Regions from separate parts of the Xenorhabdus bakwenae genome, predicted to be linked through region 1. Evidence: predicted binding sites of a transcription regulator. Region 1 holds the regulator's gene; each other region holds the start of a gene.

What was found. The regulator Fur, encoded in region 1, represses iron uptake genes when iron is present. The targets are predictions, from matches to a motif close to ATAATAATGAGAACNACTATCAA.
Region 2: the regulator Fur is predicted to act here: its motif matches at 9,316-9,338, upstream of exbB (tonB-system energizer ExbB).
Region 3: the regulator Fur is predicted to act here: its motif matches at 1,742-1,764, upstream of sodA (superoxide dismutase [Mn]).

The regions. Positions count from the first base shown of each region.
Region 1 covers NZ_CP119194.1:1,741,427-1,752,565, reverse strand. Annotated here, with positions in the region: gene PXH59_RS09020 (DegT/DnrJ/EryC1/StrS family aminotransferase) at 1-536, shown strand, start outside; gene glnS (glutamine--tRNA ligase) at 688-2,355, shown strand; gene PXH59_RS09010 (beta-N-acetylhexosaminidase) at 2,562-5,267, shown strand; gene fur (ferric iron uptake transcriptional regulator) at 5,416-5,865, opposite strand; gene fldA (flavodoxin FldA) at 6,052-6,585, opposite strand; gene ybfE (LexA regulated protein) at 6,760-7,050, opposite strand; gene PXH59_RS08990 (type I secretion system permease/ATPase) at 7,309-9,504, opposite strand; gene PXH59_RS08985 (HlyD family type I secretion periplasmic adaptor subunit) at 9,507-10,862, opposite strand; gene PXH59_RS08980 (peptidase domain-containing ABC transporter) at 10,855-11,139, opposite strand, start outside.
Region 2 covers NZ_CP119194.1:3,679,142-3,690,280, reverse strand. Annotated here, with positions in the region: gene nadR (multifunctional transcriptional regulator/nicotinamide-nucleotide adenylyltransferase/ribosylnicotinamide kinase NadR) at 512-1,738, opposite strand; gene radA (DNA repair protein RadA) at 2,244-3,626, opposite strand; gene serB (phosphoserine phosphatase) at 3,655-4,632, opposite strand; gene PXH59_RS18300 (YtjB family periplasmic protein) at 4,749-5,414, shown strand; gene PXH59_RS18295 (hypothetical protein) at 5,422-5,739, opposite strand; gene dkgA (2,5-didehydrogluconate reductase DkgA) at 6,047-6,877, opposite strand; gene PXH59_RS18285 (DedA family protein) at 7,096-7,767, opposite strand; partial or broken gene metC (cystathionine beta-lyase) at 7,930-9,124, opposite strand; gene exbB (tonB-system energizer ExbB) at 9,589-10,584, shown strand; gene exbD (TonB system transport protein ExbD) at 10,591-11,016, shown strand.
Region 3 covers NZ_CP119194.1:3,031,621-3,042,759, forward strand. Annotated here, with positions in the region: partial or broken gene acs (acetate--CoA ligase) at 1-1,462, opposite strand, end outside; gene sodA (superoxide dismutase [Mn]) at 1,844-2,470, shown strand; gene yiiM (6-hydroxyaminopurine reductase) at 2,600-3,271, shown strand; gene trpS (tryptophan--tRNA ligase) at 3,332-4,366, opposite strand; gene PXH59_RS15265 (phosphoglycolate phosphatase) at 4,371-5,093, opposite strand; gene rpe (ribulose-phosphate 3-epimerase) at 5,093-5,767, opposite strand; partial or broken gene dam (adenine-specific DNA-methyltransferase) at 5,826-6,641, opposite strand; gene PXH59_RS15280 (SPOR domain-containing protein) at 6,731-7,681, opposite strand; gene aroB (3-dehydroquinate synthase) at 7,942-9,039, opposite strand; gene aroK (shikimate kinase AroK) at 9,085-9,606, opposite strand; gene PXH59_RS15295 (secretin GspD/PilQ domain-containing protein) at 10,050-11,108, opposite strand; gene PXH59_RS15300 (hypothetical protein) at 11,105-11,139, opposite strand, start outside.

The DNA.
Region 1 (11,139 bases):
GCATTGGTTACAACTATCGGATGACTGAAATCCAATCGATCATTGGAATTAATGAATTGGAGCGATTCGATAATTGGAATATGAAAAATCGTCAGCAATATGCCAAGATTTACGATGAAAAATTCGCCAATATCGATTTGATCGGTAGTTTGCCGTTGAATTCCGAAGATAGATGCAATGCTTACTGGTTATATCCGATAGTGTTTGATTTGCACAAATTGGATTGTACGGCTGAGGTCATTTTAAGTGACTTGAAAAAGATAGGTGTTCCTGCATTTAAGATCCAATGGCCAGAGGCTTATGGGGAAAAAGTATTCAAAGAATTGCGTGGCTTTGGCTCAGTGAATTTCCCTTTCCATTCGACAGAATACACCTCACCGGAATCGGTCAATTATCTCGATGTGGTGTGTGAAACCGCACGTTCTTTATTACCCAGAACGATCAGCCTGTATTTGCATCCTAGCTGGGATGAAAAACATATTGTTTATTGTGCAGATCAATTAATTGCGGTATTGAATAATCATCGAATTGGTTGATTTTGTAGCGGGAAGACGCAGTTGCTTCCCGCTTTTACACTCTAACTTCACCCATTCCGCCATTTCCCACGAACAAAGTATTGTTTCTCGGTTCAGCTTATTAGATTATAGAAGGTTATGTTAAAGCGCTTTTTGCATTGAGGAAAAAACGATGAGTGAGGCAGATGCCCGCCCGACAAACTTTATTCGTCAGATTATTGACGAAGATCTGGCAACAGGTAAACATACATCCGTACATACCCGTTTCCCACCTGAACCTAATGGTTATCTGCATATTGGCCATGCCAAATCGATCTGCCTGAATTTCGGCATCGCTCAAGACTATCAGGGACAATGCAACCTACGTTTTGACGATACAAATCCCGTCAAGGAAGATATTGAGTACGTTGAATCGATTAAAGCTGACGTTCAGTGGCTGGGATTCCAGTGGAGTGGGGATATTCGCTACTCGTCTGACTATTTTGATACCCTGTATCAATACGCCATTGAATTAATCAATAAAGGTCTGGCGTATGTCGATGAACTGAGTCCTGAAGAGATCCGCGAATATCGCGGTACTTTAAAAGAGCCGGGCAAAAACAGTCCGTATCGTGATCGCAGCGTAGAAGAAAACCTGGCCCTGTTTGAAAAAATGCGTGCTGGTGAATTTGCCGAAGGCAAGGCATGTTTGCGTGCCAAAATTGATATGGCATCCCCGTTTATGGTTATGCGTGATCCGGTCATCTACCGTATCAAATTCGCAGAGCATCATCAGTCAGGTAATAAATGGTGCATCTACCCGATGTATGATTTCACGCACTGTATTTCCGATGCGCTGGAAGGGATCACCCATTCCATCTGTACACTGGAATTCCAGGATAACCGCCGTTTGTACGATTGGGTATTGGATAACATTACGATTGATTGCCATCCACGCCAGTACGAGTTTTCTCGCCTGAATCTGGAATATACGGTGATGTCCAAGCGTAAGCTTAACCAGTTGGTGACAGAAAAGATTGTTGATGGTTGGGATGACCCACGTATGCCAACTATCTCTGGATTACGTCGTCGTGGTTATACTGCGGCTTCTATCCGTGAGTTCTGCTGCCGTATTGGTGTGACTAAGCAGGATAACAACGTTGAAATGGCAGCTTTAGAATCCTGTATCCGTGACGACCTGAACGAACATGCACCACGTGCGATGGCGGTGCTTGATCCGGTGAAACTGGTGATTGAGAACATGCCGGAAGGTGAAGTTATTCTGACAATGCCTAACCATCCGAATAAACCAGAAATGGGCAGCCGTGAAGTGCCGTTCAGCCGTGAACTGTACATTGACCGTGCAGATTTCCGCGAAGAAGCAAACCGCCAATATAAGCGCTTGGTTCTGGGTAAAGAAGTACGCCTGCGCAATGCGTATGTGATTAAAGCAGAACGTGTTGAGAAAGATGCAGAAGGCAATATCACCACGATTTATTGCCAGTATGACGAGCAAACCCTGAATAAAGATCCCGCCGATGGACGCAAAGTTAAGGGCGTCATTCACTGGGTAAGCGCTGCACACGGCGTACCAGCGGAATTCTATCTGTATGACCGTCTGTTCAGCGTGGCGAACCCAGGGGCAGAAGATGATTTCTTGTCTACGATCAATTCAGGATCTCTGGTGATCCGTAAGGGATTTGTAGAATCAGGGTTGGTAAATGCATTGCCGGAAATAACCTATCAGTTTGAGCGTGAAGGTTATTTCTGTGCTGATAGCGGCCTCTCAAGTGCTGAACATCTGGTTTTTAACCGCACAGTTGGCCTGCGTGATACTTGGGCAAAAATCTCACAAGAGTAATAACCTCACTCCGTACACAAAAAAGCGTGATTATTTTCACGCTTTTTTTACTTAATAGCCGCGTAATGAAAATTAACTCCTTCCGCTAAGATTAAAAATTGCCTTATAGTCACATATTATATAGGGTTATTGCCTGATCAAACTTGTACATTATTTATCCCAGAATTTACCCATCGAAAAAATAATAAGTTCGGACGAGGTAATTTATGAAACCCATTAAATTACGTACCTTGGCAGCCTTCATCACGGCAGTTGGATTTATCGGCAGCGCCCATACAGAAATGACATCGGCAATGTCGCCGCAGGACTCAATGTCATCACAACAGATCGTGGATTTACTGAGCCAGTTAAAAGTCAATTTCAACGTCATTGATAATCAGGCGGGTTCACATGGTACAGATTGTGCCATTCTTGGTGCTGATTCGGCGGCCTGTAATCGGGTCAACATCATCTTGAGCAATGGTGATCAGGCAATCAACGCTTCTGATTGGGCGCTCTATTTTCACAGTATTCGCCAAATACTGAAACTGGACCATGATCAATACAAAATCACTCCTATTACGGGTGATTTACATAAACTGGAACCGACGAAAAAATTTACGGGCATCAAAGCCAATGAAAAGGTTGTGCTACCGATTATTGGTGAATATTGGCAGATTTACAGTACAGATTTTATGCCGCGTTGGTATGCGATTTCCGGTGATGCTGCGCCCAAAGTATTGGTAAATACCGATACTGAAAACATCAGCCAATTTTTATCTGATCTGGAAGGTGAACAGTGGAAACGGACCACAACGGATAACAATATCCTGATGACGCCAGAAAACCGCTTTGCCAACAACCAGCAGGTGGCAACAATCAGTGAAGATAAGCTGCGGGGGCAGATTATTCCGACACCGAAAGAACTTTCCATTTATTCTCAGGATGTGGATTTATCCCGTGGCGTGAAATTAGAGTTGGGTGGATTGAGCGGTGAATCTATTAAGGTGATCAGGGAGCGTTTCAACGCTCATGATATTCATTTAACCGATAACGGTTATCAAATAGCGACCCAAATCAACGCAGACCAATTGACTAAACCTTGGCGAGCAAAAGGCGCATATTCACTGGAAATTACCACTAAAGGGACACAAATTGTCGCATTTGACCAGTCTGGCGTATTTTATGGCCTGCAATCACTGTTTTCCTTGCTTCCCGCCAATGGAACGCCAAAGATTGCGACACTGACGGCAAAAGATGCCCCACGGTTTGAATATCGTGGCGTGTTCCTTGATGTTGGACGAAATTTTCATAGTAAAGAAGCCGTTTTGCGTCTGCTTGATCAAATGTCCCACTATAAGCTGAACAAGTTCCATTTTCATTTGAGTGATGATGAAGGCTGGCGTTTGGAAATCCCGGGCTTACCGGAATTGACAGAAATCGGCAGTCAACGTTGCCATGATTTGAGTGAGACCCGGTGCTTATTACCACAATTAGGATCAGGGCCAGACAGCAACAATATGGGAAGTGGTTATTTTAGCCGTCAGGATTACCTTGATATTCTGAACTATGCCAAAGCGCGCCAGATAGAAGTTATCCCAGAAATTGATATGCCCGCCCATGCTCGTGCCGCGGTGATGTCAATGGAAGCGCGTTATAAGCAGCTTATGGCACAGGGCAAAGAGCGGGAAGCCAATGAATATCGTCTGCTTGATCCGACAGATACCTCGAAGACAACCTCCGTGCAATTCTATGATCGCCACAGTTATCTTAACCCGTGTATGGACTCTTCAACGCGGTTTGTCGATAAAGTGATTAGCGAAATTGTTGCCATGCATAACGAGGTCGGTCTGCCGTTGAATACATGGCATTTTGGTGGGGATGAGGCGAAAAATATTCGTTTGGGCGCTGGATATCAGGATAAAGATGGACTGATTGTGCCAGATAAGGGGATTATCAACCGGAAAATTGAAAACAAGCCGTGGGCAAAATCTCAGGCTTGTCAGAAAATGATAGCGCAAGGTGTCATTAAAGAGGTTGATGAACTTGCCAGCTATTTTGCCATTGAAGTCAGCAAAATCGTCAATAACCGTGGTATCAACACCATGCAGGCATGGCAGGATGGCCTGAAACATGCCAAATCGGCAAAAGATTTCGCCACTAAACAGGTTGCGGTGAACTTCTGGGATACCCTGTATTGGGGAGGTTATGATTCTGCCAGTGACTGGGCGAATAAGGGCTATCAAGTTGTGGTTTCCAGCCCCGATTATCTCTATCTGGATATGCCATATGAAATCCATCCGAAAGAGCGAGGCTATTATTGGGCGACCCGCTTTAATGATGAGGCGAAAATTTTCAGCTTTGCCCCGAACAATCTGCCACAAAATGCTGAAACCTCGATGGATCGTGATGGCAATGACTTTAATACCCATAGCAATAAACGCTGGCCCGGGGCTTATGGTATGTCGGGGCAATCGTGGAGTGAAACCGTGCGTACCGATGAACAAATGGAATATATGATCTATCCACGCTTACTGTCGCTGGCGGAACGGGCATGGCATCAGGCGGAGTGGGAGCAGAATTATCAGCAGGGCAGGGAATATAAAGGCGGAATAACGCATTATGTTGATACGGCTCTCCTGCAACAAGACTGGGAACGCTTTGCCAATCTGCTAGGGCAGCGTGAACTGGCTAAACTGGATAGCGCGAAAATTTTCTATCGTTTGCCTGTACCTGGCGGCAGAATTGTTTCTGGAACACTGGAAGCGAATATCGCATTACCGGGGGTGGTTATTCAATACTCATTGGATAATGGAAAAACATGGCAGGCTTATCATGACAGACAGCGGCCTCATGTCAGCGGCAATGTGAAAATTCGTTCTGTCAGTACTGATGGAAACCGTTTTAGCCGCATAGATGAAGTTAAATTCTAACGATTTTTTGAGGTATGAGGGCAATAAATTGATAAAGCAACCTGCCGATTAGCGTGATAATTAATCGGCAGGTTGCTTATTCAGACAAACAACTTATTCAGATGAATAAATAGCGGAAGCGAATGACTTTATTGTCAGCGCTTGTTTATCATGCTTTTGCATCATGAAGCGAGTTATCTTTGCGGCAATCACCATCAGCACAGTGACCATATAAATAAAGACTGTGGTTTGAGAGCTTAATTCCATAGCGTTCAGCGATGTTTTTCTGACGCTCTTCAATGAATTCATCACTAAATTCAATGACCTTTCCGCAGTCGAGACAAATCAGATGGTCATGATGATGTTGCTGGGTGAGTTCAAAAACCGATTTGCCGCCTTCAAAATTGTGACGTGTCACAATGCCGGCGTCATCAAACTGGTTCAACACGCGATAGACAGTGGCGAGGCCAATCTCTTCACCGATATCAATCAGCTTTTTGTAGAGATCTTCCGCACTGACATGATGGCATTCTGGGTCCTGTAACACTTCCAGAATTTTCAGTCGTGGAAGCGTTACTTTAAGTCCAGCATTTTTCAATGCTTTATTGTTGTCGGTCATGCGGATTCAATCCTGTAACTTGAGTTAAGTGAACTTATGATACTTGGGGGTATCGTGAGGGAATCATGATTCTGTTTCACGTTGCTGATTATAGGCATGGATATTAAAAATGAAAACCATGCCTATTCATATATCATGACACATTATGCAAGAATAATCCTGCCTGAAAGGGCTTTTCTCTTCTTATTAAACGCCGAGGATCTCTGACAGGCTCATTTCAGTCTTGATCTGTTGTACCCAGGCTTCAACGCGCTCATCCGTCAATTCTGGTTGACGATCTTCATCAATGGCCAGGCCAATAAAGTGGTTATCATCGGCCATGCCCTTAGAGGCTTCAAAGTGATATCCTTCGGTTGACCAGTGGCCTACAATAATGGCACCACGAGGTTCAATAATATCACGAATGGTGCCCATAGCATCACAGAAGTATTCTGCATAATCTTCCTGATCACCACAGCCGAACAAGGCAACCAGTTTTCCTTCGAAATTGATCTCTTCCAGTGTTGGGAAGAAATCATCCCAGTCACACTGAGCTTCGCCGTAATACCAGGTTGGGATGCCAAGCAGCAAGATATCGAGGGCTTCAATGTCTTCTTTGCTGCTTTTGGCAATATCGTGGACTTCAGCAACATCAGCACCGCCCAATTTTTCTTGGATCATTTTGGCGATGTTCTCTGTGTTGCCTGTATCGCTGCCGAAGAATATACCTATTATTGCCATAAAATGGGTTAACCTCTTGTTTTATTTGTGTATTAAGTCTATACACATCACGCTGAAATCAGCTGGAAAAATGTCAGTTTCAGTAACATGAAAAGCGTTATTCTGACCAAACATCCATGACAAATCTGTCAGATTTGTGTGGTGACACCGCTTCATTGTGTTTAATAAAAGCCGTTAATCGGCAAGGTGATTTTTTTCTGTCAGTTGGGCTAATAACATTTGTTCAATCAATTCACTGCGGCTAATGTTGCGCTGTTTTGCCAGATGGTTTAGTGCATCAACGGCATCTTCATTAAGTTTGAGTTCCACTCGACGCAATCCTCTGACTTTATCTCGTCGCAACTGGTTGCGTTTATTGATCCTAAGCTGTTCATCCCTGGACAGCGGATTTGTTTTAGGTCGCCCGGGCCTGCGTTCATCTGCGAACAAATCCAGTGTGGTGCGATCAGTTTGTTCTTTTGCCATAAATTCAATTGATAATGGGCGTGTACCAATAATATAGCGGGCAATAATACCTTAGCTGGACGCGTGTCGCTACTAGTTGATGAGAGAGATTGTTGGAATGGCTCAAACGACATTTACATTTAGGATCGAGGATATCCCTGACCCGAATGATATCGGGTGACTGTTCTTAGTCGAGTGGTGAGAGAGACTTGCTTCATGATGAAAGGCATTCTCAAGCGAAACAAGTCTCCTATTTTCAATACATTTCTTTTTCAGTCATCACTTCGTTTGTTGATACCAAAGTTGTGCATATAAGCCATTTTGCTGCACCAGAGCATCATGTGAACCTGATTCAGCGATGTTTCCCAAATCTAAAACGAAAATCTTATCGGCATGGCGGAGAGTATTTAGTCGGTGAGCAATGCTGATCACCGTTCGGTTGCGGCATATCTCAGCCATATTGCTCATGATGGCCGCTTCGGATTCATAATCCAGCGCGGAAGTGGCTTCATCGAGGATTAAGATCTTGGGATCACTCAGTAACGCCCTTGCTAAGGCGATACGCTGCCGTTGTCCACCAGAAAGATTCCCCCCTTTTTCACCAACCGGATGCGCAAATTTACGGGGAAACGCATTAATGAAATCAACCGCGCCCGCTAAGGCTGCTGCCCGATAAACTTCTTCATCACTGGCATTGGGCTTGCACAGGCGGATATTATCCGCAATGCTGCCGGAAAACAGAATACTCTCCTGCAAGACCACACTCATATTACGGCGCAATGATACTGGGTCGGCAATGGCTAAATCCATGCCATCCACCAAAACCTGACCGTGTTGTGGCACATATAAGCGCTGCAACAAGCGGGTCAATGTACTTTTGCCGGAACCTGATGGCCCTGTAATACCAATAAATTCTCCGGCTTTAATTTCCAGTGACAAATTTGCCAGCACTTCCGGCGTATCTGCATGGTAACGGAAGCGGATATTGCGAAATTCAATCTGGCCTGCCAGTTCGGGTGCTGATGCCAGCCCTTGTCTACTGCTTTCCATTGGCTCATCAAGAATATCACCCACCCGCCGCAGAGCGATCAGGGTATGCTGGAAGTCTTGCCAGACTTGCGCCAGTCTCAGGATGGGTTGGGTAACGTGCCCCGCCAGCATATTAAAAGCAATTAATTCACCCGGGGACAAATCTCCATCAAGTACGCTCCGGACTCCCCACCACAACAGCAAAGCAGCAACCACTTTTTGGATCAGCTCAATCCCTTGTCCCGCTGCCAGCCCGCTTTTTTGGGCGGTAAAGCGCTGGATTAACTGCTGGCTCAGTACCTTTTGCCATTGGTGCAAAAAGCGCTTTTCAGTGGCAGTCGTTTTGATGGTTTCAATCCCCGTGACCGCTTCTGTCAGGAAGCTGGTGGCATTGGCATCGGCTTCATACTCTTTTTCTACCTTGCGCCGAATAATGGGACCGACGGCGATCCAGAGCAAGAAATAGAGCACCAGAGAACTGATGACAAGGCATGTCAGCTGGGAAGAATAATGAAACATCACGCCCAGAAACAGAATGATGAAAATCAGGTCAAGCAACAGCATCAGGGTAGAACCGGTCAAAAACTGGCGGATCTGCGCCATTTCCCGAACTCTGGCGATAATTTGCCCTGTTTGCCGTTGTTTGAAATAGGGCAGGGGTAATCCTACAAGATGACGATATAGCTTGCCGGAGAGTTCAGCATTGATTTGGCTGGCCGTATGCCCAAACACGGTATTGCGCAGGAACCCATACAGGGGTTCTGCCAATGCCAGTGCCAGCATCGCCATACCCAGCACATGCAGGCTGGAAATACTCCGCCCAACCAACACCTTGTCAATGACATTTTCAAATAACAAGGGGGCTGCCAGTGCAAAAAGTTGCAATACAATGGCAAACAGGAAAATATCCCGTAACTGGTTTTTCTGCCTGAAAATAGAGGGATAAAACCAGCTTAAGCCAAATTTTACCTGTTGCCTGGTCAGGGATTTATCCGCCACCAGTAGCACCTTGTATTCGTTAGATTGGCTGCCACTCGTTTGTTCATCGTGCAATAATGCACGCACTTCATATTTTTCGGTGACAGGATCGAACAGCGTAAATGTGTCAGGATGAATTTCTGACAATACCCACCAGCGCTGCTCCAATTCAACTAATGCAGGTAAAGGTAATGTGGCGGCAGTATCCGGTGTCAGGCGTTCAAACTTGCTGCGTAGCCCAATGGCATCCGCTGCTTCACGTAGCTGCGGATCGGTCAGTGCTAGCGAGTCTACCCCAAGAATAAGGTGTAATTGCCCGACAGAAGCCACTTTGTGAAACTGTTTCCCCAAATGGGCGATACAATCCAGCGCATAATTGTTTGCATTGATATTGCTATTTGCACCGATTGGGTTGCCGGATTTTGGGTCTGTATCTGAGCTACAGGTGAAGGAAAAAGTGTCAGACATGATTATTTTTCCCTTAACGCTTCAGATTGATATTCCTGAATGGGACTGAGCAGATAATCAATCACGCTTCGCTGATCGGTTTTGATTTCCGCAACGATGGACATCCCAGCCGTGATTTCGACAGGTTTCCCATCGACCATAATATTGTTCTGTTTGAGGCTGATTTGTGCAGGAAAAACCAGCCCTAGCTGTTCATCGGTGGTGGAGTCCCGTGAAATACTCAGTAACTCGCCTTCAATCGTGCCATAGCGGGTATAGGGGAAAGCATCGACTTTGACTGTGACAGGTTGACCGGGCCGGACAAAACCGACATCTTTATTTAAGATCTGGATCTCAGCGAGTTGTACATGTTCATCAGGAACAATCACCATCAAATTCTGCGCAGGTTGCAGGACAGCGCCGAGAGTATGGACAGTTAATTGTTGAACTGTGCCAGTGACGGGGGAGCGCACCACTTCAAGGTCTTCCCGTTCCTGCATTTTCGACATTTCTTGTTGTGTTAATGCCCGCTGTATCTCTGCCTGCTTTCTTTTCTCAAACCATTCCCGCTCTTTGGTTATTTTGGTGCCCTGTAAACGTTGTTCCAGACTTTTATACTTGGACATCAGAATATCGAGTTCCGATTTTTGTTGAGCGATCAGCCTGTCTGTTTCCAGAAGTTCCTTTTCTTGTTCCAGATATTCCACCTTGCTGATGACCTGCTTTTGGCTCAATGTTTTTCTGGCCTGCAAGCGCTGATTGATATTGGTGCGCAGGTTGGTTAATGAGCGTATATCACTGTTTCGTGCTTGTTGGGAAGTCTGGTTCTCTGCCATTTCCGCGTGGATAGTGGAAATAATGGATTCAAATTCCTGCTTTTCGTGAGCGTAATGCGCCAGAATGCTTTCCTGTTTATCGGCGGATTGCTGCTGGAAAAGCGGCAGGAATTCAGGGTTTTGTTTTTCAAGCAGTGCCCGGTAACGGATTTCCTCTTCCATCAGATAGTCGAGATTCTCGCTCAAACGGGCAATATCCTGATTGACGCCGAGCGTATTGAGCGTCAGCAGTGGCGTATCCTTCTCAACGTGCTGACCATTTTTGACATGGATGGCCATCAGGCGGCTCTGCTCATAAGCCTGAATGATTTGGGAACGACCCGACGCGATCAAACGGCCGGTTGCGGTTGCCTGCACATCCAGTTTCCCCAGACAAGCCCATAACAGGGCGACCAGAACGCTAATGCTTAAGGTGATGGCCGTATAACGGGCGAACGGCGAAGGTGGGCGTTGTGACAACGCCAGGTGGGTTGGTAAAAAATCATAATGCGCTTTGGCAGGACGTAACCGCTTGATCCCTTTGCGCAAGATAGCCTTAAACATAGGCCGGCTCCTCCTGTTGTATTTCCTGTTTTAGTTCTTGTTGTAACTGCCAAAGTTTCCGATAGTGTTTGCCTTGTTGCAGAAGCTGTTCATGGCTACCCTGTTCGATGATTTGGCCCTGGTGTAATACGATGATCCGGTCACATTGGCGTACCGTGGAAAGCCGGTGGGCGATGGTGATGACCGTTCTGCCTTGGGCAATCTTAGCCATATTAGATTGAATAATGGCTTGTGATTCATCATCCAGCGCACTGGTGGCTTCATCAAGGATCAGGAT
Region 2 (11,139 bases), 1.9 Mb from region 1:
ATTTACTATGACTATCTAATAAATGAGATGTTTCTTAGTCTTGGAATAAAAATCAATAATATTAATGAATTATGCTTAAGGTAACAATGAAAAAATAAAAATAGCATAAATTCTTCTATTTTTATTCCACTTTTATAATAAGGGAAAAGTCATTTTATATTTCGTTAATATTTTAATGTTACTTTTTATTACCTCCGTTATTGATAAAAACACTTAGAATATTTGTGGGTTTATTCGTGACTAATAAATTTTATATAAATAAATCAATAGACCTGTTCATTAAATGACTTATTTCCCTGTAATTCAAGTCAAAACAGTAAAATTAAAGTATCAAAAAATATTATTATCACAATTTATTTTATTACATTTGTTAAGATAACTAAAGTAAACATTTAACTCATTGTTAAGGTGAGGTAATTATAATAAGATAAAGATTACACTGAATAATAAATTACTATCAATTAACCTTGATAATAATATGAGTGTAATCTATTTTATATATAAAGGTTAGTTATTCCATTAACATCTGTTGCACTAATTCAACGCAATGTAGAAAACGTTGGTCATAATCCGGTGAATTGACACAAATATAATCGATATTATTTTTTTTCAACAAACTTTCAAGCAAATGGTGAAATTCTTTGCGATCTCGCTCGCTCCCCAAATTTCTTAAACCATCTGCAACCCACGGGGTGTTGTTTTCTAAAAGAATAACTAAATCAAAACGATACTCATCAATCATCGCCTGAACGAAAGGATGTTCTTTTCCTTCGTAGCGTTTGCAAAATGCCTGTGTTGTTACAAAATCAGTATCGATAAATGCGACCTTATTGGCATATTTAACAGAAAAATCAATGTATTGAGCATGGCCTAATGCAATTTTATCGTAATCTGAGTATTGTAAAGCCATTTCATCGCCTCCCAGGTGGGAAAATACATATTCGCGCCCATATTCCCATGCGCTGGTTGTGTTAAACATATTGGCCAGCTTATTCACTAATGTCGATTTTCCGCTCGATTCTCCGCCAAGAATAGCCACGGTACGTACAAAAAATGGCTTTACTTCTGTAGGGATATATTCCCAGTAACGGAAAGGAGCCTGACGGATTTGGCTACCGCTAATATTCATGAATGAGCGTTGTGGGTCGATAAGTACAGTTTCAACGCCGAAATATTCTTTATAACGAGGAACATCCTGTGCTTCGCTGGAATAGATATAATTAGGATTGATGTTTTTTGTTGCCAGAAACGAGTTAACACTTTGACTCCACGTTTCCCAGCCATTTGGGTAAGGTTCCATTCCTTGTTCATCAATTGCATGAATATGAATACTTTTCTGATACTTGAATGTTTGCAGCAACCATCTCAGACGGTCACTGACCGTCGGTTGTTGAGACATCGAACTGTTGATGAATAACTCACGATCACGCACTTCGTCATAGCAAAGAACAACATGTAACTCATCAACTTGACTGGATGCTCGTTGGATCAAATAAATATGTCCAGTATGTAATGGGTAAAATTTACCAAACACAACGCCGACCGTTTTCTTTTCCATGGGATATGCTAATCCTAGATATTGATGAAGAGAAGCCAGTTTCTGAGCACTGGGACTTTTTATTTTTGCATTAATTAGTTGGCTTAGATAGCCTTTGGTCATTCCGCTGGCATCAGCAACCTGCTGTAATGTATAACCTGCCTGTTTGATTGCCTCTTTCAAATAGTCAAATTGCGCCATAAAACCCCCTCTATGTTTAGTATACTAAACAAAGTAGCATATTTGTCGTGAAAGGTAAAAATAAAATAACCAAATGCTAAATTGATAGCTATACTCGATAAACTTCAAGTTGCAATCCGCAAGACGACGTGAGGCCCTATATTTCCCCGCTGCGTGGGGAAATATAACACGCATTTTGAAGTTGAATTGGTATAGTGTTTAACTATTTGATTTTTTATTTAAGTAAGATGAATAAAAATATTTATTCATGATTTTATTATCCGCCTCGTTTGATATGTGATGGCAGGCGAGAGAATATTCTGGCAAATTAGGCAAAATACTTAGATTGCTGTTTAATAGATTTCAAGCAGTAACTTGAAATCTATTGGCTATATATATTCGATAAACGTCAAGTTGTAATCCGCAAGACGACGCGAGGCCTTATATTTCCCCGCTATGCGGGGAAATATAACACGCACCTTGAAATTGGATTGGTATAGTTCTAAAAAGAATAACAGATTGTGTATTAATCCAGATCATCCAGAACAGATAACGCATCGGCCAGCTTTTTGACACCAAATACTTTCATGTCAGGCAGTGATTTTTTCGGCATGTTAGCATGAGGAACAATAGCACGTTTAAAACCGTGTTTAGCGGCTTCTGAAATGCGTTCTTGCCCACTAGGAACAGGGCGAATTTCTCCCGCCAACCCCACTTCTCCAAATACCACCAGATCACGGGGCAGAGGCCTGTCGCGGAAACTGGAAACCAAAGAGAGCAATAACGCCAGATCAGCACTCGTTTCCGTAACTTTTACCCCACCGACAACATTCACAAATACATCTTGATCAGACATTTGCAAACCGCCATGTCGGTGCAGAACGGCAAGCAAAATAGCCAGCCTGTTTTGTTCAAGCCCGACGGCTACCCGGCGTGGGTTTGCCATCATGGAGTGATCTACCAATGCCTGAATTTCAACAAGCAACGGCCGCGTGCCTTCCCAGACAATCATAACCGAGCTACCCGAGGTAATTTCATCGCCACGACTCAGGAAAATGGCGGAAGGATTACTGATTTCCCGTAGCCCCTGTTCGGTCATTGCAAATACACCTAGCTCATTAATAGCACCGAAGCGGTTTTTATGGCTGCGCAGGGTGCGGAAACGGGAATCAGCTTCACCATCCAACATGACAGAACAGTCTATACAGTGTTCGAGCACCTTGGGACCAGCCAAAGTGCCATCTTTGGTTACATGCCCAACCATAATAATGGCAACCCCACGGGTTTTGGCAAACCGTGTCAGGTAGGCTGCGGTTTCCCTGACTTGTGCAACACTGCCGGGTGACGATTGAATATCAGCCATGTGCATGACCTGAATTGAATCAATCACCATCAGTTTAGGTTGTTCTTGCTCTGCAATCAGACAAATCTGCTCAATGCTGGTTTCCGATAACATATTCAGTTGATCTGTCGGCAAACCCAGCCGATATGCTCGCATCGCCACTTGTTGCAATGACTCTTCCCCGGTCACATACAGGGTTTTCATCTGGGTGGATAGCTGGCACATGGTTTGTAAAAGCAGAGTACTTTTCCCCGCGCCTGGGTTACCGCCAATCAAAATGGCGCTGCCGGGAACCACACCACCACCGAGCACCCGGTCAAACTCTATAAACCCGGTTGAAAAACGGGGCAGTTCTTCCAGGCTGATATCAGAGAGTTTCTGTACCTTACTGATCCCAGCGTCCCCAGCATAGCCACTAAAACGCTCATTGCGGGATGATGAAGCGGCGGCTAAACGCACTTCCGTAATGGTATTCCATGCGTGACATGCGGTACATTGCCCCTGCCAACGGGGATAATCCGCACCACATTCGTTACAGACAAATGCCCGTTTTGCTGCTTTTGCCACTTTGTACTTCCTCAATATAATACTTTTGTCAGCGTTCTTCGTGTTTCAAACCACCGCTCAATACACACAGGACGCCCATTAAATCTGCATGGCGGATAGCAACTTTGGCCTGAGTGTAAACTTTTGGTTTAGCATGATAGGCGATCCCCAACCCTGCCTTGCGGATCATTTTCAGATCATTGGCACCATCCCCAATAGCGACGGTTTGACTCAGAGGAATATTCAGGGCTTTTGCCAATCTTATCAGCGTGGTTGCCTTGTATTTGGCATCGACAATCGGCCCTTTGACTTTACCGGTCAGCTTGCCATTTTTTATCTCCAGTTGATTGGCGACTGCGGCAAAAAGGCGTAGCTGCTGGCGAAGATTGTCGGCAAAGAAAGTGAAACCACCGGAGGCAATAGCGACATGCCAATCCAATGATTGTAACTTGCGAACCAGACTGGTTAGCCCTGGCATAAGCGGAAGTGTTTCCATCACTTGTTGCAAGATTGAGGCATCGGCACCTGCCAATTGTGCCACTCGCTCGCGCAGACTTTCTGAAAAGTCCAGTTCGCCTTGCATCGCCCGCTCTGTGATTTCCGCCACTTTATCACCCACTCCGGCCAAGTGGGCAATTTCATCAATGCATTCAATCTGAATAGCGGTAGAATCCATATCCATCACCAATAAGCCAGGTGAGCGGAGGCGAGGGATCTGCCCCAAGGGAACGACATCCAAACGGCACTCATCTGCCTGCCGTTTAATGCGCGGCGAAAGGCTACCGGCAATACGGACAACCTGATAATCATCGATCCGCCATGAAGAGACCACCACAATGGCGGCGCCCAATCGGTGCTGGAACTCGCTGATACGCTGTTTATCCAAACCACGTCCATACAGCAACCAGCCGCTATCTCCTGCCCGGTAATCCAGAGGCATGACTTCATCACCACTGAGAGATAGGGGTAATCCGGGCCATTTATGGATCTCATCCGGTAAATAGCGATAGGCCAGATTATTAGACATGAACATTGACTCCTGTAGTTCCATATAATTTGGTGCAGGCAAAAAACGCTTTTCAAACTATCCTATCATTACCGCATCTGGCAACATGTGCTTTCTGAACATGGGACGAGATAACGATGATAAAAACCAAGCTAAAAATTAGACTGCACAAGACGGCGATTATATTAATATGTATAGCTCTGCTGGTACTGCTGATGCAGGGAGTTTCCTATTTCAGCCGTTCTCAACAACAGGCGCATATGGATCAATTTGAAGATCTGGCGAAAACATTGGCAAAACAGGTCGCATTCAGCTTGTCTGATTATATGGAGAATGGTAGCAAAGATCTTAATAATAAAAAGATTATCGCTAACTTAGATTACTTAACGAGTAATAGCCGCATTTTGGATGCCAGTGTCTATCTGGAAAATGGCACACAGATAGCACGAAGGGGTGAACCGGTTTCTGTTCGTGAACGATTATCGTTGGAAGGCAAAAAATCCAGTAGTTATTTCAACCAACAAATTGTTGTGCCGATACCAGGAGAAAATCACCCAAAAGGTTTTCTTCGCCTGACACTGGATACACATCGATTGGCGACCGAGGCTAAACAGGTCGATAACACAACGAACTTACTTAGGATAATGCTCCTGCTCTCTTTGGCGATTGGGTTTATTCTGGCTCATAACTTGCTGAAACTGTCTCCTAGTCGCTGGCAACAATCCCCTTATCTGCTGACGGCCAATACTAAATCTTCTGATGAAGCAGAAAGTAAAGCACAAGATGATGATAACCAACGGTAATGTGACATTAGCGTTGGTTATTGTGCGGATAACTTTCCTCATTATCAATGTTCTTTCCATAATACCGCTTGAAACAAATGGAATAGAGTACGCCGTGTAGAAGTGCAATCATGACTGAGCCATAAAACACAATCGGCTGATGAGCAACATTAATATGCACAATCGGAATATTGTCAAAACGAAAGATATACATATGAAAGGCCATCGCTGCGATTGCAAGTAAGATCCCCGCTGCGTTGTGGTGGATCCGATGTGACAGCAGGAGCCATTTTAAGGCGAAGAAAAAAGGAATAAGCATTAATAAAGAAATAACCACATAAACCATTATCATTTCCTTAAGTTTTTGTTTGGAATGTTGATGTAAGCAGATAGATTGAACGCTGTCATAAGCACGCTGCGTGTTTCAATTATCTATTTAATATACCTGTTATTTAGCAATGTGAAGTAAGTCTATAACATGGTTTATACATAAATAGTAAACATAGTTATTATTAATTTTTTTGATTTTATTGATGAATTATTGTGTTTTATGGAGAGGATTTTATTCAGGTACATGGCCTGAACCCTGCTAAAGAACAGCGTTCAGGCTCATTGGGATGGAGAGATGAATCTATGGCGGGTGATTTTACTCACTAGAATTGATTGTAAGTATCGGGGTTTGGGCCTATGCGCTTCCCGATGTCCAGTTCAGCCATGGCGGTTAAGTCTTCTTTTTCCAGTCTGAAATCAAATACATCAAAATTTTCTTTAATACGGGAAGGTGTAACCGATTTAGGAATGGCAATCATGCCGCAGTCAAGATGCCAACGAATCACAATCTGCGCTGGCGTTTTGCCGTATTTAAATGCCAGACGTTCAACCAATGAAGAATTAAAAACGCCTTTTCCGCCCCGTGATAACGGACTCCAAGACTCGGTTGTAATATAATGGGTGGCATTCCATGAGTGAAGTTGTCGCTGTTGTAGTAAGGGGTGCAGTTCAATTTGGTTGATGACGGGAACCACCCCCGTTTCCTGTATTATTTTTTGTAAGTGCTCGATATGAAAATTACAGACGCCAATACTGCGAGTCAGGCCGGCTTCTTTCAGTTCAATCAGTTGCTTCCATGCATCAACATAATGATCCTGTTCGGGCACTGGCCACTGAATGAGATAGAGATCAACATAATCTAACTGTAGTTTGCCCAGGCTTTCTTGTAATGCTGCACGAGCATCCAGGTGGCGATCATTCCAGAGCTTGGTGGTGATGAAAATTTCTTCGCGTGGGATATCAGTTTCTTTTAAGGCTTTTCCCACACCTTCTTCATTATGAAAAATGGTGGCTGTATCAATGGAGCGATAACCGACTTCTAATGCGGTATGGATAGACTTAACAACCTGCTCATTACTCGCTTTCCAAACGCCAAGCCCTAATTGTGGCATGTGATTCTCATCAGCGAGTTTAATAATTGTCTGCTGACCCATTATTACCTCCTTTAGGTTTGGAACTTTTTATGGCTGGAAGAGATCTGCCATCAAGCAGCTAATCTGAAAGATAAATTTCTACGCCCGGACTTTCCAGAAAACCGACGAGTGGCGTGGATAACTTTATTGATTCGTTTTTCTTTTAAACCCTCCGTAAACCCGCCGTAAACCCGCCCAATTCTGCCGTGTATTGGCATCCTGGGATGCCATTCAGCCTGTTATTTGTTTTTCTTTGCTGTTCCTTTCTTATAACGCCAATACATCAGCAGAGAAGCGGATAACCCACTGAACAACAGAATGACAGGCAAAATCACCAAAATATTCATGACCGTATCTTGATGTGCTTTAACGAAAGGGATCTGGTTCAAAATATAGCCAAAACCCACGATAATAATGACCCATAAGAAGCCACTTAACCAGTTAAAAAATTGAAAGCGTTTATTATTTAGACCAGAAATACCGGCAAATGTTGGCAGGAGAGTACGCACAAATGCTAAAAAGCGTCCTATAAGCAGGGCAGACAGGCCGTGTTTAGAGAATAATACATTGGCACGTTGGCGATATTGCAAGGGAAGTTGAGCCAGCCAGTTTTTGACAATACGGGTATGGCCGAGCCAGCGCCCCTGTAAATAACCCAGCCAACAACCCAGGCTTGCCGCGATGGTGAGCAGAACTACCGTAGGGATGAAGTTCAAGACACCTTTGGCAATCAGAGCACCGGAAAGCACCAGCAGAGTATCGCCGGGCAAAAAGGCGGCTGGCAGTAGCCCGTTTTCCAACACTAGCGTGACAAAGAGGACGCCATAAATAACCCAGATGACATCTGGATTGGCCAGTTGGTTAAAATCATGATGCCAGAGTGCATGCACGATCTCGCTTAACGTTTCCATTGTTTATCCTGTGACTTTTGCGAGTAAAAATAATTAACAAACAGATCTGCCTCAGTGTACCGCAAAATGATGAGATAGGGGGGGATTTGAATCAGCATCAGGGAAACCGTGGCTATCTGCAAATACGCAGTAAAAGAGATAGCCACAATTAAAAGGTGAACGTTAACGAACTGCTAAACGAGCAAAACCGGCTTCCAGATCATCAATCAAGTCTTGTGGATTTTCCAGACCGATATGGAGACGGAATAAGGTGCCCGCTTTTTGCGGCGAAGGGTATTGACGCAGTCGTTGCAGCATTTCTGGTTGAATGCCCAAAATTAATGACTCAAAACCTCCCCACGAAAAGGCCATCTTAAAATGATTCAGGTTATCGAGATAATCAGCAAATTGCTGGTGTGTCAGCTGGGTATTCAGGAGAAAAGAAAATAGCCCACAGGAACCAGTAAAATCGCGTTGAAAGAACTGATGCCCTGGGCAAGAAGGCAGGGCAGGGTGATAAACCTCGGCCACCTCCGGCCGCTGCGCAAGCCATTTGGCAATTCTGATACTGTTTTCTTCGTGTTGTTTTAAACGAATCGCTAACGTTCGCAGCCCTCGGTTTGCCATATACACGGTATCGGGATCGGCGATTTGCCCTAGCAAGTAAGATCCTTCTCTAAGCGTTTCCCAACATCGTGCATTGGCGACGGCCGTGCCCAGCATCCCGTCTGAATGACCAATAATATATTTGGTGGCGGATTGGATGGAAATATCGATGCCAAACTCCAGCGCCTTAAACAGTACGCCAGCCGCCCATGTATTATCAATGATAATGACAATCTCAGAATTGACTTGTCGAATAGCACGCACAATAGCAGGAATATCTTGCACTTCCATCGTCAGGGAGCCGGGTGATTCAAGAAAGATAACTTTGGTATTAGGTTGAATCAGCGCAGCAATGTTTTCTCCGATCGTGGGGTCAAAATAATCGGTGGAAACCCCCATTTTTTTCAAAACATGATGGCAAAATTCCTGTGTAGGTTCATAGGCAGTCCCTGTCATTAAAACATGATCACCGGTTGCCACAAATGCCAGAATTGAATGAGTAATAGCGGCCGTACCGGAAGGATAGAGTGCACAACCGGCCCCCCCTTCCAGTTCAGCCATCGCGGCCTGGAAAGAGAAATGGGTCAGTGTGCCACGGCGCCCATAAAATAATTCACCCCTGGCCCGGTTTTTCAAGGCGTGTTCTAAATCTTCAACAGTATCGAAAATGACAGATGAAGTGCGTTGAATCAGGGGATTAACGGCACTTTGCGTATATCTTTTTTTGTCGCCCTGCACTAACCAATAAGGTTTCGAGTTTTTTTTCTGTCATGGCATCATTCCCCAAGTTATTTCCTGCCTGTCTCTAAATAGAATCGTGCAAATAATGATTAGCAAGTTAAAAGATTTGGGGCGTTTTACCAAAGAGATTCGAGTAACTTGACGAAAATTCACGGTGAGCGGGTGAGGGTAAATCAGGATCGATTAATGAAAGAACATCATTAAGTGGTACTTTTTTATTAAATAGTAATGATAATTACTATCAAATCGCCAAATGTCTGATATCATTTGTCGCGGACTTTTTCCTCTTTCGAGGTAAGAGGTATGGTTCAGGGTTTAAACGAAACCCGCATCTTCCTGAATTTACCTTGCAGTGCCGTTACCAGGCTGCAAGAGGGCGAAGATACAGGGTTAAAAAGTGGGCCATGACGCAGGACATATTAGGATTAGCAAGATGAGTAAACGCGATTCACTGCTAAGTAACAGAATCTATAAGAAAGAGAGTAAGGCTAACTGATGCGTAATTTGACAGCTTCTATTCTATTGGCACTCGGATTAACAAGTTCAGCATGGGCTGACACCACGCCAGCCACACCAGAAAATCAGTCCGCTGCTCAGGTAGCCGCTTCTCCGGCAGCACCAGCATCTTCCGCAGCACCACAAGCGGCTGAACCAACAACTGATGCACCAACAACCGCAGATGCGCCAATTGTGGCAGCGGATACAGCGGAAAATGTAACCGTGACAGAAACCGTGACGACTGAAACCGTTGCGGCACCTGGTGAAGACGTTTCTGGCAACCCGTCCGGCGGCTTTGCAACGGATTTATCTGTTTGGAGCATGTACCAAAACGCAGATGCAGTAGTAAAAACCGTCATGGTGGGGCTGGTGATTGCTTCTGTCATCACATGGGCGCTGCTGTTCTCCAAAGGGGCTGAACTTTTAATGGCCCGCCGCCGTTTGTGCAAGGAGCAATTGGCTTTGGTTGACGTTGCCAATCTGGATGCGGCAGTGAAGATTGCAACAGATTTTGGCAATCGCAGCGTCAGTCGTCTGTTGTTGAGTGAAGCACAGTCAGAGCGCGCCCTGTCTGCTGACAGCATTGACAAGGTTGGAATTAAAGAGCGAACTTCGTTCCGTATGGAACGTGCCGTCGCAGCAATTAGTCGCCATATGGGGCGTGGTAACGGTTATCTGGCGACCATTGGGGCAATTTCTCCATTTGTGGGGCTGTTTGGTACTGTTTGGGGGATCATGAACAGTTTTATCGGCATCGCGCATTCACAAACGACTAACCTGGCTGTGGTTGCACCAGGGATTGCGGAAGCCCTGTTAGCGACAGCATTGGGGCTGGTGGCAGCGATCCCTGCGGTAGTGATTTATAACGTTTTTGCCCGCGTTATTTCGTCATACCGTGGTCAGGTGGGTGACATGGCCGCTAAAGCAATCCTGTTGCTGGGGCGTGATCTTGATCTGGTTGAAAGCAAAGCAGAAAAAACAGAAGCAAGGTAATAAATTATGGCAATGCGTCTTAATGAAGATTTGGACGATAACGGCGAACTGCATGAAATTAACGTCACGCCGTTTATTGACGTGATGTTAGTACTGCTGATTATTTTCATGGTGGCAGCCCCATTGGCAACGGTAGATATCAAAGTTGATTTGCCGGCATCAACCGCTAAACCGCAACCACGACCAGAAAAACCGGTATTTTTGACGGTGAAAGCAGATAAGCAGTTGTATGTGGGAGAGCAGGCCATTGATCGTGATAACTTGTCTTTGGTATTGGATCAAACCACGCAGTCCAACAAAGACACGACAATTTTCTTCCAGGCTGATAAAACCGTGGATTATGAAACCCTGATGAGCGTCATGGATTCTCTACGTAAAGCGGGTTATCTCAAAGTGGGATTAGTGGGGATGGAATCCGTTTCCGCGCAATAACTTTTCTATGATGACCCAAAATATGAACTGCCCGAATCACTAATCGGGCAGTTTTAAGTCATCACTCTCATATTTTCTCTTTTATCCCGAATGGCTGCATATTTCGATTAATGTCTTTATATT
Region 3 (11,139 bases), 1.3 Mb from region 1:
AGTCTGTTCAAAACGCTCATGATCGCCATACAAAGTTCGTGCCTGTGCTGGCCAGGAATCCGTGATAACTAGGTTGCCTTCACTCACACCCGCTAAAATTTCTCCAGAATTATCAACCAAGGCCGGACTAATACCAAAAAATGGCAGAGTGGCGGAGCCTGCTTTGAGATCGGTAGCGCCTGGTAGCGGTGTGATCATGAATCCACCGGTTTCGGTTTGCCACCATGTATCTACGATAGGACATTTACTGTTGCCTATTTTTTTGTAGTACCATTCCCATGCTTCTGGGTTAATGGGTTCGCCCACAGAACCCATAATGCGCAATGACGTACGCTTAGTTCCTTCTATGGCTTTATCACCTTCGGCCATCAATGCCCTGATGGCGGTTGGCGCAGTATAAAGAATATTCACTTTATGCTTATCAACCACCTGACAAAGACGGTTAACATCGGGATAGTTGGGGACACCTTCAAACATTAGCGTCGTGGCACCACAAGACAAAGGTCCATATAGCAGGTAGCTATGCCCTGTTACCCAGCCTATGTCGGCTGTACACCAGTAAATCTCCCCCGGTCGATAATCAAACGTGTATTTAAACGTTAAAGACGCGTAGACTAAATAACCACCAGTCGTATGCAGGACACCTTTAGGTTTTACCTGTAGAGCCTGAAGTATAAAGAATGAATAATGGATCTTCGGCACCTATTTCTTCAGCAGGACACTCAGCACTCACACTCTCGGTCAGTTCATGCCACCATAAATCACGATTGTCATTCCAGTTTTTGGTATTTCCGGTACGTCTGAAAACAACCACATTAGTTACACTAGTCACGTCAGAATGGTTCAGAGCCTCATCGACATTTTTTTTCAATGGGATTGTGCGGCCCGCTCGCAAGCCTTCATCTGCGGTAACCACGAGTTTAGCGTTGGAATCGATAACTCGGCCCGCGATGGCATCAGGAGAGAAACCACCAAAAATGACGGAATGGATCGCTCCGATACGGGCACAGGCCAACATTGCGACGGCGGCTTCTGGCACCATTGGCATATAGATAGCAACAACATCGCCTTTTTTGATCCCCAGTTTTTTCAACACATTAGCAAATTGGCAGACGTCATGATGTAATTCTCGATAGGTAACATGGCGGGATTCTGCGGGATTATCTCCTTCCCATATAATGGCGGTTTGATCACCTCGCTCTTGCAAATGGCGATCAAGACAGTTGGCACTTAAGTTCAGGGTGCCATCTTCAAACCAACGGATGCTGATATGCCCAGGATCGAAAGAGGTATTTTTGACCTTGGTGTAAGGCTTAATCCAGTCAACTACTTTACCTTTTTCACCCCAGAAGCCCTCTGGGTCTTGCAATGACCTTTGATAGTCATGTAGGTACTGTTGCTTGCTTATCAGGGCTGTATCTGCAATATCAGCAGGAATAAGATGCTTGATTATTTGAGTCATATTTTTATCTCCTTGCAATTGTTAATACTATGTCAAAACAAGGTTAACTAAAGTATGAGAAGAGTTTTTGTTTCTTTTTTGCGCGGAAGATCACGCAATAAAGAGAATGAATTTTATGGAATGATCATTTAATGCTGTAGATATTAAGCAATACTAAGTAATGAGTTTATTATTTTTATTGGATTTATATTCTGTTATTTAAGTTTATTATTGATATTTTTATCTATGAGGAGGCATGAAACGTGAATGTATAAAGGAAACCATAGTAATAACATGGAATTGATAATCATTTTCATTATTGTTCAATTCACTATAATAATCATGTTGTTCACAAGGTGTGAGCTTTATATATTCTAAATTCTAAATAACTGGAGATATGATATGAGCCATTCATTGCCTTCTCTACCTTACTCCTATGATGCGCTAGAGCCTCATTTCGATAAACAAACGATGGAAATTCACTATACTAAACACCATCAGACGTATGTTACTAACACGAATACTGCTCTGGAAACCTTCCCGGAATTAAGCAAACTTGATATCGATGATCTCATTCAGCAGCTTGATAAAATTCCAGCCGATAAACGCACTTTTATTCGCAACAATGCAGGTGGTCACTCAAACCATAGCCTGTTTTGGCAGGGTTTAAAATTAGGTACAGTCTTGGATGGTGCCTTGAAAACCGCGATTGAGCGTGATTTTGGCAGTATCGACAGTTTCAAGGAAAAATTTGAACAAGCGGCAGCAACTCGCTTTGGTTCTGGCTGGGCTTGGTTGGTACTGAAAGAAGATGGCAAACTTGCAGTTGTTTCAACAGCCAATCAGGATAGCCCACTGATGGGTGAAGAAATAGCCGGTGCTTCTGGTTACCCGATTGTGGGTCTGGATGTATGGGAACATGCTTATTACCTGAAATATCAGAATCGCCGCCCTGATTACATCAAAGCATTTTGGCATGTAGTCAACTGGGATGAAGCGGCAAAACGTTACGAAGAAAAAACGAAATAATCTTTCAATTATTTTTTCACAAGAATGCTGGTCATCGCTGTGACCAGCATTTTTATTGCCTGTAATCTTGGCTATTATGCCAGGATAATACGTGTTCATCTTCACCAGCTCATTGAGAGGGAATAAAGAATGTATTATCCACAAATATATAGAGGCAAAATATCATCGTCAGAAACACTGGGTTTCAGTGCGATCAATAAACTGGTGGTGAATGGTCGTTTACAGCTAACCTCTCTTGGGTTAGAAGGCGATGAACAAGCGGAAACTCGTTTTCATGGTGGCGCTGATCGTGCACTTTGCCATTATCCAAGAGAACATTACCTATTTTGGAAAAGGCAATTTCCTGAATTGATGGAATTATTTGTCTCTCCCTTGTTTGGTGAGAATATATCCACAGAAGGAATGACAGAAGATAATGTCTATATTGGTGATATTTTCCAATGGGATGAAGCTCTGATTCAAGTAACTCAACCACGCTCTCCTTGTTATAAACTCAATTTTATTACAAATATCAGTGAGTTTGCTGCGATAATGCAAAGTAATGGGCGCTGTGGCTGGTTATATCGTGTTATCTCTCCGGGTTTGGTTAATGCTGGTGAACCGATAAAACTGTTAAGCCGTAATAGCGATGTTTCTGTTAAGGAAGCCATTTCCATTGCTTTTCATAATCCATTTGATGAAGAGCTGTTTCGGCGTTTAATGGGGGCAGCTGGGCTGTCTGCCAGTTGGAATCTAACGATGCAAAAGCGCATATTGCATGGAAAAATCGAGGATTTTAATCGTCGTTTATTGGGTCATTAAGGAATCTATATGCCAAAGGGGAGAATGGGATCCCCTTTGGCATTCATCTAAGGTCAGCTGTTACGGATGAGCAATCAAACCTACCGCTTCATAGACTTTATCCAGGGTTGCCTGGGCACGAGCCTGAGCCTTTGCCGCACCTTCTGCCATGATTTGGTTAAGTAAGGCGTCATCGTTACGGAAATGATGGAAACGTTCCTGTAAGCCTGTCAGCATTTCACTGACAGCCTCTGCGACGGCTCCTTTCAAATGGCCGTACATTTTACCGGTAAACTCGGCTTCTAATTCAGGAATAGTTTTACCTGTTACACCCGCGAGGATATCCAGTAAGTTGGAAACGCCGGGTTTGTTTTCCTGATCATAACGTACGCAAGGTGGCTCATCAGAATCGGTAACCGCACGTTTAATTTTCTTGACGACGGATTTAGGATCTTCCAGCAGGGCAATGACGTTATTGCGGTTATCATCCGACTTCGACATTTTCTTGCTCGGATCTTGCAATGACATTACGCGTGCGCCACCTGTCGGAATGAATGGCTCTGGAACAGTGAAAATATCGCCATATAAAGCGTTAAACCGCAGCGCCAAATCACGGGTTAATTCAAGGTGTTGCTTTTGGTCAATACCCACAGGGATCTGATTAGCCTGATAAAGCAAAATATCAGCAGCCATTAGAACCGGATAATCAAACAGGCCGGCATTGATATTTTCTGCATGACGGGCTGATTTATCCTTGAACTGGGTCATGCGGCTAAGTTCACCGAAATAAGTGTAGCAGTTCAGCACCCAGCTTAACTGGGAATGTTGTGGAACATGTGACTGAACGAAGATGGTGCTTTTCTTTGGGTCAATACCACAGGCAAGGTAAAGTGCCAGCGTATCCAGCGTGCGTTTTTTCAGTTCATTGGGATCTTGACGCACAGTAATGGCATGCTGGTTAACGATGCAATAGATGCAATCGTATTCATCTTGCATTTTAACCCACTGACGTAACGCCCCCATATAGTTACCGATGGTCAATTCACCGGAGGGTTGTGCGCCGCTGAATACAATAGGTTTTTGGGAGTTTGGTTTTATTGCAGTGGGTTCATTCATTTTATTAAGCTTCCTGTATTTTCAGACTGGATAACGGGTTCAAAGTGGATAGTCCAATAATTGGGAGTAAATCCGAAAAATGGTCCAATACATAATTTGGGTGGCTTGATGCTATCGACTCGCCATAGTTATATCCATAGGTTAAGCCAATACACGGGCAACCGGCGGCTTGTGCCGCCAAAATATCATTACGGGAATCACCAACAAAAAGCAATTCTTCTTTATGCAAACCAAACATACCCATTGTTAGATAGAGTGGTGCGGGATGAGGCTTTTTCTCTTTAACATCGTCACCACCCAGTACTAATGAAAAATATTCACTGATACCTAATGATTCCAGCAATGGAGCAATAAAAGGGGTGGGTTTGTTCGTAACAATCGCCATCGGCAAATGGTGTTTTGCCAGTTCTGCCAAGGTCTCTTTTACCTGGGGAAACAGTTGGCTGCCTGTGGTTACACTGGTTTCATAAAATGTATCAAACAGCTTGCGTGTTTCACTATGCAATTTGGCAGACAGTTCTGCTCCAGCCCATTTTAATGCGCGTTCAACCATGACATCAGCACCATTGCCTATCCAGACGGTGACGTGTTCTTTGCCCGCAGCGGGTAAGCCTTTGGCCATCAGAGCCTGATCCAAAGCATCGGCCAGACCGCCGGCACTGTCCACCAGTGTGCCATCCAAATCAAATGCAATGGCACGAATTCCTTTTACGACGTCATTTTTCATTATGCTACCTTCGATAATTCGCGGCGCATCTCATCAATAACTGCTTTATAATCTGGCTGACTGAAAATAGCAGAGCCAGCAACGAACATATCTGCGCCAGCTTGAGCCGCCTCAGCAATATTATTGGGTTTGATACCACCATCAACTTCAAGACGGATATCGTATCCGCTGTCATCAATGATTTTGCGTACCTGATGCAATTTTTTCAGTGTTTCAGGAATAAAAGACTGACCACCGAAACCTGGGTTAACAGACATCAACAGAATCACATCCAACTTATCTAATACATAATCAAGATAGCTAAGCGGTGTTGCTGGGTTGAAGACCAAACCCGCTTTGCAGCCATGTTCCTTGATAAGTTGCAGTGTGCGATCGACATGCTCACTCGCTTCGGGATGGAAAGTAATATAGGTTGCACCCGCCTTGGCAAAATCAGGAATAATGCGATCAACCGGTTTTACCATTAGGTGAACATCAATGGGCGCAGTAATGCCATAGTCGCGCAGTGCCTGACAGACCATTGGACCAATCGTCAAATTTGGCACGTAATGGTTATCCATAACATCAAAGTGCACAACATCAGCGCCTGCTGCCAGAACCTTAGCGGTATCTTCACCTAATCGGGCAAAATCTGCGGATAGAATGGATGGGGCAATCAGAAAGTCTTTCTTCATTGTTATCTTCTCCAATTCATTGTTTTATCCCCGTTATTTCAGGGACTGGAAACCTTAATCACTTCTGGCAGTATAACGCCAAAAGTTCATCAACTTTACTGCGGGCAAGAATATTTCTGCTGATTGTCCGGCGGGCTTTAACAATGTAAAGGGAAGCCTGATGATACCATTCTCGTGTCATCGGTGTGTCATGGTTAGATATGAGCACCGGAATGTCTTTTTGAGACGAGATATAATAGGCGATATGTGCTAGCTTTTCCTGATCGAGAAGGTTAAAGCTATTTGTATGGTAGGCGGTAAAATTGGCCGTAGCCGAAAGCGGGGCATACGGAGGATCACAATAAACCACCGAACCCGTTGAAGCATTATTCAATGCTATTTCGTAATGTTGGCAGATGAATGTTGCCTTTTGGGACTTTTCAGCAAACCAGTAAAGCTCATTTTCAGGAAAATAAGGCTTTTTATAGCGGCCAAAAGGAACGTTAAATTCACCTCGTGAATTATAGCGACAAAGGCCGTTATAGCAGTGGCGATTCAGGTAAAGAAACAGCATACTGCGGCGAAAGGGATCATTGCTTTTGTTAAACTCTTCTCGCAGGCGATAGAAGTTTTCGGCAGTGTTGAACTCCGATGAAAATAATGGACGGACATGACTAATAAATTCATCCGCACGAGATTTTACGGCATTGTACAGATTGATCAGATCGTTATTGATATCTGACAAAATGTAAAAATCATAATCGGTATTGAGAAATACCGAGCCTGCGCCAACAAATGGCTCAATCAAGCAATCGCCCTCTGGTAGATAATGTTTAATATCATCTACTAAGGGGTATTTTCCACCGGCCCATTTTAAGAAAGCGCGTTTTTTTTTTCATGCCGTCAAATTAGTTATTCAATAATTTCAGAGCCGCAGATTGTACTCTGTTTAGGACAGCATATCAGCGCCTAATCAAAATAGTTTTATTTTTTCAGATCTTGCTGAACTTGTTGTAGTTTTCTGACCCAAGGCTTTTTAGCCTGAACTTCAGCAGGCAGTGAGGAAATGGCCCTTTTAGCATCAGAAACAGAACGATAACTACCGTGGATCAAGATAAACCATGTTTTTCCATCGCGTTTAGTTTCATAAACCTTGTAATTTATAATGTTATTTTTTTCCGCGAAGGCGCTTAAGGTATCAGAACGGCCGGCACTACTCAATTGTAGTGTGAATCGATTTGCGGGTGCTTTCAGCAAATCACCCCCAGCATCGGCGACGCTCTTTTTATTGGCCTGATATTGACCAGCTGCTTTGGCGTGATTGTCTCCTTTGGCCTTATTCTCTATTTTGGGTGGCGTAACCTTCTCTGGTTTGCTTGGCTCAACAGGTGATGTTACCGTTGGTTTAGTGGGTTTGGCCTGCGGTTGTGTCAGATTGTTTTGCACAGAATGATTAATGGTGCTTTGTTGTTGATTTAAAGCATCAGTAATATCACCGGGTAACTCTATGCGCTGGTTGTAGCCCCCCGTCCCAGTTTCGGCAGGAAGATCTTTACTTGGCGTACTATTAATTGGTGGCGGACTGATTTCACGTGCGCCATGAGTTGTTGGTTCTGACGGGTTTTCTTGCTCGCTGTCAGGGAAATTGGTCGAAAGTGAAGAAGAACCAGAACCAGAAAGGTTAATACTCTTTTCCGAGGCATTGTGCTGTGATTGCTGTTTTTCATGCTCAGTGGGTGATTTCAATGCGGAGCTGATAGCAATAATCAGAAGCAAAAGTACCAGAATACCAACACCAATCATTATTTGTTGGCGGGATATTGCGAGCTTAGGTTGATTGAACTGGCTTCTGGAGCGCTGAAGATTGCGATCAGAAGTATCAGGCTTTAATTCACTTTCTGTTTTTTGTTTGTTTTCTGATTTTAATTCGTCCACATGCCCTCCTAACAGAGATAGTTCTGCCAATTGTTATTGAAGAGGTTTGGCAGTCTGACCTAACTAAAACCGATGATGCTTTATTTGATAATCTAGCTATTGTATAGCATAACAGCTAGAGGATAATTCATCATTCAGCTTTTATTATCAGCGCAAATTTTGCCATATCCAGAAATTCCCTTCATCTTCCCAATTTCAGCCTGGCAGTAAAATTCACTGCCAGAGCAATAAGTTGGGATTAATTAGAGAGTATCAAGTATCTAACGAGGGGATGGCTGAGATAGACGAACGGCATCCAATATAACTTCTTTCCCAATATCAGAACGAAGTTTTGCTTCCCCAATCGCGGTTGGCAGTACCAGATGCAGTTTTCCGGCAGAAACTTTTTTGTCACGCATCATATGAGGTAGATAGGCATCAGGGGACATTGCTTCAGGGCCATTGACAGGTAATTCTGCTCGTTCCAGCAAGCGGATGATCCGTTGGGTGTCCTGTTTTGAGAAGGTGCCGACAAGTTCAGATGCTCTGGCCGCCATCACCATACCCGCCGCAACAGCATGACCATGCAGCCAGACGCCATAACCCATTTCAGCCTCAATCGCATGTCCAAAGGTATGACCGAGGTTTAACAGTGCCCGCATTCCACTGCGTTCTTGTTCATCAGCCGCAACAACCAACGCTTTGAGTTCGCAGCAACGACGGATGCAATAAGCCATTACCTGACTGTCGAGAGCCAGTAATTTCTCAATATTCTCTTCAAGCCAGCGAAAGAATTCGCCATCCAGAATAATGCCGTATTTAATCACTTCAGCCAGACCTGAATGTAACTCTTGAGCCGGTAATGTTTTCAGGCAATTGAGATCGACAATAACCGAAGCGGGCTGGTAGAAAGCGCCTATCATGTTTTTGCCGAGGGGGTGGTTGACTCCTGTTTTTCCACCGACGGAAGAGTCAACCTGAGAGAGCAATGTGGTGGGTACTTGGATAAAACGAACACCGCGTTGATAGCTAGCTGCGGCAAACCCCGTCATATCACCGATTACACCACCACCAAGGGCGATAAGCGTTGTGTCACGGCCATGATTCTTTTCCAGCAAGGCGGAAAAAATGTCATTGAGCACAAAAAGTGATTTGTGCTGTTCACCGTCAGGCAAGATAACTTCATTTACCCGAAGATCCATTCTCTGCAATGTGGATTTCACCTGTTCGAGATACAGGGGAGCAAGCGTCTCATTGGTCACTATCATGACCTGTTGACCCGCTTGCAGGGGCTTGAATGCCTCACTGTCAGAAAATAGCCCTTCGGCTATGGTAATTGGATAGCTTCTTTCACCTAACGTAACAGTCACTTGTTCCATATCAGCTTTCGCCTTATCGTTTGCCGCTGTGCGGACTCGCTATAATCAGTTTTTTTCCAGTAGTTCAATGATTTGGTTAGCGACGACTTTGGCGCTTTGCTCATCTGTGCGAATAGTCACGTCAGCAATTTCCTCATAAAGAGGATTGCGCTCATCAGCCAAATTCTCTAAAACTTCGCGTGCTGGTGCATCAACTTGAAGTAAAGGGCGTTTTTTATCGCGCTGGGTACGAGCCAACTGTTTTTCGATGGTTGTTTCTAAATAGACGACCACACCACGGGCAGACAGGCGATTGCGGGTTTCTTTTGATTTAACAGAACCCCCTCCAGTAGCCAATACGATGCCTTGTTTTTCAGTCAGTTCGTTTATTATTTTTTCTTCGCGATCGCGGAAGCCTTCTTCGCCTTCCACATCAAATACCCAGCCCACGTCAGCTCCGGTACGTCGCTCAATTTCTTGATCAGAGTCGTAAAACTCCATATTGAGTTGCTGAGCTAACTGACGACCAATAGTGCTTTTGCCGGCACCCATAGGCCCAACCAGAAAGATATTGCGTTTCTCTGCCATGTTTTTGGTATTACTAAGACTGTTTGTTAATGATAACCCGCCCCGCCAATCAGATTAGCCACGGGACCTAAACTGAAACCTCATGAGTGATAATGTGAGATCAGATATGAAAATTATCTCAGCACATCAGCCTGTATTGCAACTATATAAATTTCGCACGAACTCAAACATCGGGTTCATGCTTTTGCTGGCCAATTGAGAGCCTATTGTATCTACCTTCCATCCTACAACTTGCTGTTTTGCTGCAATTTGCCATCTATTGGGTATAAGCTCTTGCTTGCGATATTAGATCTGCTCACTCAATTAGTTAATCCTTGTATGCTAAATTACTCTCAGCGTCAAATCCATAAACAGGCCAGACCAAGAAAAACGGTAGGTGTTTTGACAGAAAAAACACAATTACGTTATTAATTGATTGATTTTTATATTATATTTTTCATTGGTTAAATATCGGTCAGTTGAGGCGTGATAAAAATGACGAGTTCCCGGCGGCTATGTTGCTCTCCTTTTTGGTTAAATAATGCCCCCAATAGGGGAAGATCTGATAAATAAGGAACTTTTTGTAAACTTGCGGTTTTTTTCTGTTGAAAGATCCCTCCGAGAATCAAGGTCTCCCCATTTTTAATTGTAACGTGGGTTATTATCTCTTGTTTATCGATGGACAAATTTTCATTTCCGCCTTGGTTGATGGGAAAACCGGGGGCATTCTGACTAATTTTCAGCGCGAGCCGGATTTTTCCCTGCCTTAAAATATGGGGCGTAACTTCCATGCCCAATACCGCCTCTTTAAATTGAACGGTAGTTTTGTCCTTGTCCTGAACAATATAGGGAATATCAGAACCTTGCTTGATACTGGCTGTTTGCTGGTGTGAAGCGGTTAGTCGTGGGCTGGCAATGATATCAAGCTGGTTTTCCTGCTCTAGTGCACTGAGTTCCAGCTCGAGTAAGTTTGCATGAATGCGGGCGGTATTCAGTACCAACCGATGGCGCTGGTTGCCTGCGGGTTGATGCAGATTTAAGCGGTTTAAGCCTATTGATTGATTATGCGGATCGGCGTTTATTCCCCAGTGGATCCCCAATTCATGCAGGGCTTCCTGACTGCTGGTAACAATATGGGCAGTGATCTGTACTTGTTGCTGTGGGGTATCGACTTCTTTCAGCCAGTTTTTAATACGAGTAATGGCATCAAATTTATCTTCCAGGATCAGACTGTTGGTTAAGGGATCATGTTCAACTTTTCCCCATTTTGTCAGTAGCGCAGGATGATTTTGCTGTAATTGTTCTGCCACTTGTCCTGCATCGGCGTATTGCAAAGTAATAGCCTGATATTCGATCTCTTGTTCTTGCCCATCTTGCTCTGCCGGAGAAAAGTCAGTTGCATTCTCTATTATTGGAGGCTGGAACGGATCTCTTATTGGCATTTCAGAATTGGGTTCTTCTCCGGTAAAACCGAATAGGGGAAATAAGAGACAGATTAGGAGAATCAAAGGATGGCGGTTCATGATTTCTCCTTATCTGAAAAAGCGGTGTCTG